Regions from separate parts of the Sphingobacterium sp. BIGb0116 genome, predicted to be linked through region 1. Evidence: riboswitches for the same ligand, from Rfam matches in the RefSeq annotation. Region 1 holds a riboswitch; the other holds the start of a gene.
What was found. A riboswitch is a leader RNA that binds a small molecule or an ion and turns the genes downstream of it on or off. The one in region 1 is predicted to bind S-adenosylmethionine.
Positions count from the first base shown of each region.

Region 2: another riboswitch for S-adenosylmethionine. It lies ahead of metE (5-methyltetrahydropteroyltriglutamate--homocysteine S-methyltransferase); the one in region 1 lies ahead of M2419_RS01015 (O-acetylhomoserine aminocarboxypropyltransferase/cysteine synthase family protein).

Region 1 is NZ_JANUDT010000001.1:210,918-215,140, reverse strand. It holds gene metX (homoserine O-acetyltransferase) at 1-663, opposite strand, end outside; gene M2419_RS01015 (O-acetylhomoserine aminocarboxypropyltransferase/cysteine synthase family protein) at 696-2,006, opposite strand; SAM riboswitch class I at 2,262-2,374, opposite strand; gene M2419_RS01010 (FUSC family membrane protein) at 2,557-4,223, opposite strand, start outside.
Region 2 is NZ_JANUDT010000010.1:131,016-135,238, forward strand. It holds gene M2419_RS22070 (sensor histidine kinase KdpD) at 1-560, shown strand, start outside; gene M2419_RS22075 (response regulator transcription factor) at 663-1,352, shown strand; SAM riboswitch class I at 1,537-1,640, shown strand; gene metE (5-methyltetrahydropteroyltriglutamate--homocysteine S-methyltransferase) at 1,719-4,031, shown strand; gene M2419_RS22085 (hypothetical protein) at 4,132-4,223, opposite strand, start outside.

The sequences.
Region 1 (4,223 bases):
ATCCTCCTTTTGTGTGTTGGCATACGTTGTATAGTTGCGGTAAGACAACAGTGCCATAGCGCGTGCAACTTTTAAACCCTTAGCTCCGCCATCGGGATGATTGGCGTAAAAGGTTCGATCAGTTGTAATGGCAAGACGTTGACTTTCATTGAATGCAATACCCCATGGTGAATGGACGGCATTTGTTCCAACGACGATTAGATGGTTGATGGCTATACTGTGCGATACGGCCCATTCCAATGCTTGTTGACCGCCCAATGAGCCGCCAATAAGGATCTCTATTTGTTTGATATCCAGGTGGTCTGCAAGAAATTGATGTGCATTGACCAAATCCCTTACTGTAAATTCAGGAAAAGATAGGTAGTAAGGCTGTCCAGTAGCTGGGTTTACAGATAGCGGATTACTGCTATTATATGCTGATCCTATGACATTGGCGCAGATAATATAATAATCGTTTGAATCAAATAATTCACCTGTTCCAAAAAGACCGGACCACCAATCCAGTACATCTGCATTAGCCGTAAGTGCATGGCAAACCCAGATCACATTACTGCGATCTGCGTTGGGTTTGCCAAATGTTTCATAACTGATTTGTAAATCAGTAAGCTCTCTTCCATTTTCAAATACAAAAGGCTCCGGGTGCAGATAAATATGCTTACTCATTTTACGTTTAAGTTTAAGCCGAAAAAATCTGATTATTTAATTTTATCAAAAGCTTGTTGTAAATCAGCTTTGATGTCATCAATATGTTCTATTCCTACAGAAAGGCGTAATAAACCTTTGAACACTCCAGCATTGGCTTGATCTTCATCACTCAATTGTTGGTGAGTAGTCGCTGCTGGATGGATAATCAATGACTTCGTATCACCGACATTGGCCAAGTGACTGATCAATTCTAAGCTGTCGATAAAGCTATTGGCCTTCTGTGCTGCGTCACCCTTGAGCTGGAAAGAAAGCACCGCACCATAGCCATTTTTAAGGTATTTTTGTGCGTTAGCGAAGCTCGGAGAGCTTTTTAAGCCCGGATAGTTTACTTTTTCTACCTGTGGATGCGCCTCAAGCCATTTAGCTACCTCTAAAGTGTTATCTACATGGCGTTGCACCCGTAAAGACAGCGTTTCAAGCCCTTGTAATAATAAGAATGAATTGAAAGGGGAGAGTGCTGGCCCGAAATCCCGAAGCCCTTCCACACGTGCCCGAATGGCAAATTGAATATTTCCAAACGGTCCGCCTTCACCGAAAACTTCGGAAAAAACTAAGCCATGATAGCCTTCAGATGGTTCGGAAAATTGAGGGTATTTTCCATTGCCCCAATTGTAGTTTCCGCCGTCGACGATGACACCGCCAATGCTTGTGCCATGTCCACCGATCCATTTAGTAGCCGATTCAACAACCACATTCGCACCGTACTCCAAAGGTTTAAATAAATAACCCCCAGCTCCAAAAGTATTATCGACGATTAATGGTAAGTCATATTTTTTTGCTACGGCAGCAATTTTCTCAAAGTCTGGAATATTGAAACTTGGGTTTCCAATTGTTTCAACATAGATGGCCTTTGTTTTATCATCAATGAGGGCTTCAATTTTATCTGCCTCGGCGTCCGTTGCAAATCGAGCTTCGATGCCCAGGCGTTTAAAAGAAACTTTAAACTGGTTAAATGTACCGCCGTATAAGTTGGATCCGGCAACAAAATTGTCACCACTTTCCAAGATATTATTTAAAGCTATAAACTGTGCTGCCTGGCCAGATGCAACAGCAACAGCTGCGACTCCACCTTCCAGTGCCGCAATACGTTGTTCGAAAACATCCGTAGTAGGATTCATAATCCGTGTATAGATATTGCCGAACTGCTTTAATGCAAATAAGTTTGCGCCGTGTTCGGCATTTTCAAATACAAAAGATGTTGTTTGATATATAGGAACTGCTCTAGATCCCGTAGTAGGATCAGCGACTTGGCCAGCGTGAACCTGAAGAGTTTCGAATTTTAAATTTTTGTTTGAAGACATAATATATCAGATTTTAAGGGTTCAAAAAGAAATTGCTAAGTAAAAAGAGAAGCATACACACCTCGTTGAAGGGTCTGTTAAATCTTTATCCAAGAAAAAGGAAATGATTTTTAACAAGCATGGAAGTGCATATGCATACGCATTCGCATCAATACAGTTGTACGATGACTTACACTTTCGCTTATCGTGTGGTTCACTTGTGTTGAACCTGAATTTTTAATGGACTTCAGTAGTTTAATAATCATTGTCTTATGTCATTTATATGCTCCAAAACGATATTGTTTTGGACAGGAATTGGCACCTTTTCAAACAAATTGAAGGTTGCCAGTGGGTCATTGAGCCAGTCTCTCGCCACTTCTTTATAAATCAAGACCTACTGATTAAGGGAGGTGTTGATTAGAAATCTTCTTTCGAAGACGACACAAATATAAACTCTTTTTTTATTAAAGCAAAAGAAAAGCTATTTTTTAGTTAAAGGAATTTTGAATAACATACCGATCGGGATCGCATATCGTCGGATGAAACCGGATAAATAACTGTCAATCGGGTATTATGATTTCTTTAAGTTGATCCGTTCCGCAATTTGATTTAAATCTGTTAAAAGAGGTTTAAGTGCATCAATTCTACTATGGATATCATACGCTAGGTGGCGATTCGTCTTTTTGCTTAACGATAACGAAAGCCCCACCAAATGGGAGTTGACCTGATAAGAGAGTGCCTGAAAATGGTGGATATGCGACCAATCTATCCATTTATGCTCGGGTTCTTTTTTCATTTGATTGATAGCGTCTGAAAACAGGGCCATGGCAGTCTGCGCTTTTTTGCGAGCCAGTCGTATATCAAAAGAACTTTGTTTCTCGTCCGACAGACGGTTATTGATGGTTTGGAAATAATGCTCGTTGTAAAGGGATACCTCTTTTGCCAGCTGAACCATGCCTGTGCTTTGGCGTACAGGTATCAAGAAATAACCTGCTATAGCCAAGAATGCTCCAATGAGTGTGAAAAGTATTCGGCTGCCTAAAATGAGATTGATATTGCCTTCGAACAAATTGAGCGCAATCACAATTCCCAAGGTAATAAAGATGACACTGACCATATAATTAGATCGGTTGAACAAAAAGAATCCGAAAAGACCTAATGCAGCTATGGTAAGGAGAGCTGGGAGAAAATGAATAGAAATTAAGCAGAATATACCAACTATTATACCCGAGAATGTGCCTACAATACGCTCTATATTACGCTTTTTTGTCATTGAAAATGCTGGTCTGGCAACAATAGCGATCGTCAGTAAGATCCAATAGGTATATTTAAAATCCAAAAATAAAATACCGATCAATGCGCCTGTTCCAAAAAGAAGAGCCATCCGAACGGCAAATCGAAAAAGCGGGTTATTCAGATGGAGTTTACTTTTTAGATCAGCAAGATTGCGCAAAGGTCGATTGATAAATTGCTGGTACTCACTGCTGTCAATCTTATCCTGAATTTCCTGATTTTGATAAAAAGCTACCTGAATTCGGTTGAGTACTTCAATAATTGCTTCGATGTTGCTTATGATCGAACATAATATACTTTTTGCTTGACCGGTCTGCTGTTCTTGAATTTCTTTTAAATCCTGTAAGAGGGCATTAATTTTAAAGTTATTGTGATATAATTGATGCGCATACCGAAACCTCTTGTTAGGTTGTGAAAAGCTATCAATTTCTAAAGCTAATAATTTGATTGTGTGACGAATTAAAGGGAGGCTGCCCGTGTCTGCAAGATTTTTGCGAATCGCATCATAGTCGTGATCAAGTGCAATAATTAACTCATGAAGGTCAATTAACCCATAAACCTGACTGAGCCAATAATTGCTTTTATGCCACTGTTGACTTATGATTTTTTTTTCTCGAAAAAGAAGAGACCTGATTTGTTCCTGTTGTTCGCTGATCAGGCCATGAATTTTGCCTACGCGACTGTACGTTATATTCAAAGGAATATTGGGATCGTAAGACTGTGATCGTATCAATAGAAATTGGGACAATCCATGAAAACCATTGGCCATCGCATGTTTTAGCGAGCGATAAGGTTGTATATAGGCTTGTAAAAGGCTAAAAAAGTAGTATATAATGGAACCTGTTGTAATCTGTAAACTAACCGCAAAAGGGTGTTGCGGGGCCATTCCGATCACAAAACTCATGAGAATCAATGTCATGTTTCCAATTGCAGCATAGCGAGCCC
Region 2 (4,223 bases), on a different contig from region 1:
TGGCTAATATCATCTACGACGAAAATGTTAGACTCGGAAATCATATTGAACGTGTACTCGATTTGGCAAGACTAGAAAAAGAAACGCTAAAACTCGACCAGGTAGAAGTAAGCATCAATGATCTTGTTTCTGCAGTAACGGACAGTATGCAGCTACGCATGCAGAATATCGGCGGAAAATTCAGTATAGATCTTGCAGCGACAAAGGATATTGTCATCGGTGATGAGTTACATTTTTCGAATGTATTTTACAATTTATTGGATAATGCCATCAAGTACAGCAAAGGAGATTTACATGTCAACATCAATTCAAAAAATGTTGGCGATACCATTGTCGTCACTATTGCCGACAACGGTATTGGGATGAGCCGGGATCACCTGCAAAAGATTTTCGACCAGTTCTACCGTATTCCAACTGGAAATGTTCATAATGTCAAAGGATTTGGTCTTGGCTTAAGTTATGTACAGGACATCCTGAGAAGGCTGAACGGAAAAATTACAGTTAAAAGTGAAAAAGATAAGGGCACGACCTTTGAAGTAATTTTGCCTATTAAAAAATAAAACGTTCCTTTTTTGTATATTTCCTCTTTAAAAAATTTCAAAGGTTGAGGAAAGCTGATTTATCAGCATCAAGGGACATTGGTGAAAATTAATATAATCATTATGCAAAAGATATTATTAGCAGAAGATGATCCTAATTTGGGGGATCTTTTAAAAGACTATCTCGAATTAAAGGGAAAATTTGACGTCACATTATGCACGGATGGAGATGAAGCGATTTCTCAATTCAAAAAAAATAACTACGACCTCTGTATTTTCGATGTCATGATGCCAAAAAAGGACGGATTTACAGTTGGACGTGAAATCAGAAAAACAAACAACACTGTTCCTATTATCTTTGCCACAGCAAAGGGGATGATGGAAGATAAAACCGAAGCCTTTGAATTAGGGGGAGATGATTATATCACAAAGCCTTTTCGAGTGGAGGAATTATTGCTCCGCATCAATGCTTTGCTGAAGCGCAGTGTTCGAGACAAAGAAGAGGAAGTGGTTGCTGATAAATTTGAAATTGGTGATTATTTCTTTGATTATACAAGTCAGCAAATTTCTTACAAAGGACAGATGCAAAAACTATCCACCAAAGAAGCGGAACTACTACGTTTGCTTTGTTTAAAGAAAAATGATGTGCTGACCCGGGAAGAAGCTTTATTAAAAATATGGCATGATGACAACTACTTTACGGGTAGAAGTATGGATGTATTTCTCAGTAAACTTCGTAAATATCTAAAAGAAGATAGTAAGGTTGAAATTGTCAATGTGCACGGAAAAGGTTACAAACTTTTGGTGAGCTAAAAGAATGGGGAATGAGAAACAGTCATTCCCCATTTTTTATGCCACAACGTATTGAAACATGGCATACACTAAATCACGGATGAAAAGAAAAGAACAAAACAATTTTATCCTTAGTAGAATATAAAAAATTGATGCACTTTTATAAAAAATTTGCATTTCAAAAAGAAATGTTCTAACTTAGCGTCGCTTATAGAGAAAGGCAGAGGGAATAGACCCGATGAAGCCTTAGCAACCTGTCCCTTGACAAGGTGCTAAATTCTACCCTACTTGATATGGGAATGATAAGCCGAAGTCACCGAATTCTAGTGTGTCCTTCTCTCTCTAGCAAGAAATATAGTTGAAAAAGAAATATTAAAAACATTCATTATGTTATTGACTAACAATTTAGGTTACCCTCGTGTGGGCGCGTTCCGCGAATTGAAAAAAGCCAATGAGGCCTATTGGGCTAAAAAATCTTCTGTTGAGGAATTATTGGACACCGCAAAAAAAATTCGTGAAGGCAATTGGAAAACACAAAAAGATGCTGGAATAGATTTGATCCCTTCCAATGATTTCTCTTTTTACGATCAAGTATTGGATTTAACCCTTACTGTTGGTGCAATTCCTGCTCGTTACCATTCTTTATTGAATAAAGTAGACAACAATTACAGCTTAGATCTATATTTTGCCATGGCGCGTGGTTTCCAACAAGAAGGAATCGACGTGACTGCAATGGAAATGACCAAGTGGTTGGATACCAACTACCACTATATGGTGCCAGAATTCACAAAAGATCAAGAATTCAAATTGACGTCCGAAAAATTCTTAAATGAATATAACGAAGCAAAATCATTGGGCATCGATACTAAACCAGTTCTACTAGGTCCTATCACTTACCTTTTGATCGGTAAAGAAAAAGAAGCTGGCTTCGACCGCATCGATTTATTGGATAAACTTGTTCCAGTATATGAGCAAATATTAGCTAAACTAGCTGAGGCTGGTGCCCAATATGTTCAGATTGACGAGCCTTTCTTAGCATTGGATTTAGATGCTAAAGTAAAAGCTTTATATCAACCTACTTTCGAAAAATTAGCTGCAGCAGCAAAAAATATCAAATTAATCGCGACTACTTACTTCGAAGCTTTAAAAGACAACGAAGATATCGCAGTTAACCTACCTATCCATGCTTTACATTTAGATCTGGTACGCGGTGAAAACCAATTGGATACGGTACTAGCTAAAGTTCCTGCTTCATTAACATTATCTTTGGGTATTGTTGAAGGCCGTAACATCTGGAAAAATGATTACGAAAAATCATTGGTTAAAATCAAACAGGCTGTTGATGCATTAGGAAAAGACCGTGTATGGGTAGCTCCTTCTTCATCATTGTTGCACGTTCCTTTTGACTTAGACAATGAGCACAATGAGCAATCGCTACCAGCTGAAGTAAAAAACTGGTTAGCATTTGCTAAACAAAAATTAGCTGAGGTAAAAGACTTAGCCGTACTAGCGGAAGGTGAAGTTGATGCTGAAACAGCAAAACGCTTCGAAGCTAACAAAGCTGCTGCTGAAAGTCGTCGTACTTCTCCATTGATCCACAAACCAGAGGTTAAAACACGTACAAGCAATATCACTGATAACGATGCAAAACGTACTTCAGCATTTGCTGACCGTAAAGCAGCGCAACAAGCGAAATTCAACTTGCCGGCATTCCCTACTACAACTATTGGTTCATTCCCACAAACGAAAGATGTTCGTAAATGGAGAGCAGACTTGAAAAAAGGTGCTATCACGCAGGCAGAATATGATAAAGCAATCGCAGAAGAAACTGAGAACACAATCCGTCTTCAAGAGCAATTAGATATCGACGTATTAGTACACGGCGAATTCGAACGTAACGACATGGTTGAATACTTCGGTGAACAATTGGCTGGTTACGCTTTCACACAAAACGGCTGGGTACAATCTTACGGTTCACGTTGTGTAAAACCTCCAATTATCTATGGTGATGTATACCGTCCTGAAGATATGACTGTCCGTTGGTCTTCATACGCGCAATCATTGACTAACCGTCCGGTTAAAGGTATGTTGACTGGTCCGGTTACTATCTTACAATGGTCTTTCGTACGTAATGATCAACCGCGTTCAACAACGACTTACCAAATTGCATTGGCGATCTTGGATGAAGTACAAGCGTTGGAAAAAGCAGGTATCAAAATCATACAAATCGATGAACCAGCTATCCGTGAAGGATTGCCGCTACGTAAAGCTGATCAAAAAGATTACTTGAACTGGGCAGTACGTGCTTTCCGTGTTTCTTCATCAAATGTAGAAGACGATACACAGATTCACACACACATGTGTTACTCTGAGTTCAATAATGTAATCGAAGATATCGCTGCAATGGATGCTGACGTCATCACGATTGAGACTTCACGTTCTCAAATGAAATTGTTGAATGCTTTCGCCGGTGATTTCAAATATCCAAATGATATTGGTCCAGGTGTCTATGACATTCACTCACCACGTGTTCCAAGCAAAGATGAGATGGTAGATCTATTGCGTAAAGCAAAAGCAGTAGTTCCAGCAGAACAGCTTTGGGTTAACCCTGACTGTGGTTTAAAAACTCGTGCTTGGCCAGAAACCAAAGCGGCTTTAGAGTCGATGGTTGAGGCTGCGAAAATCTTAAGAGCAGAATAATTCTTAAACTATATTGATAAAGCCCTAGATGAAATTTCATCTAGGGCTTCTTTATCGGACCTTGGTTCGAAACAAAAACTGTTATCGGGATAGTGTGAGACTATTTTCGGGTGTTCTTCTTTTCTTTCTTATTTTCCTTTTCTCTCCCGTTCTTAATTTCCTGTTTCCCTTTAATCCGATCTTCAATCGACT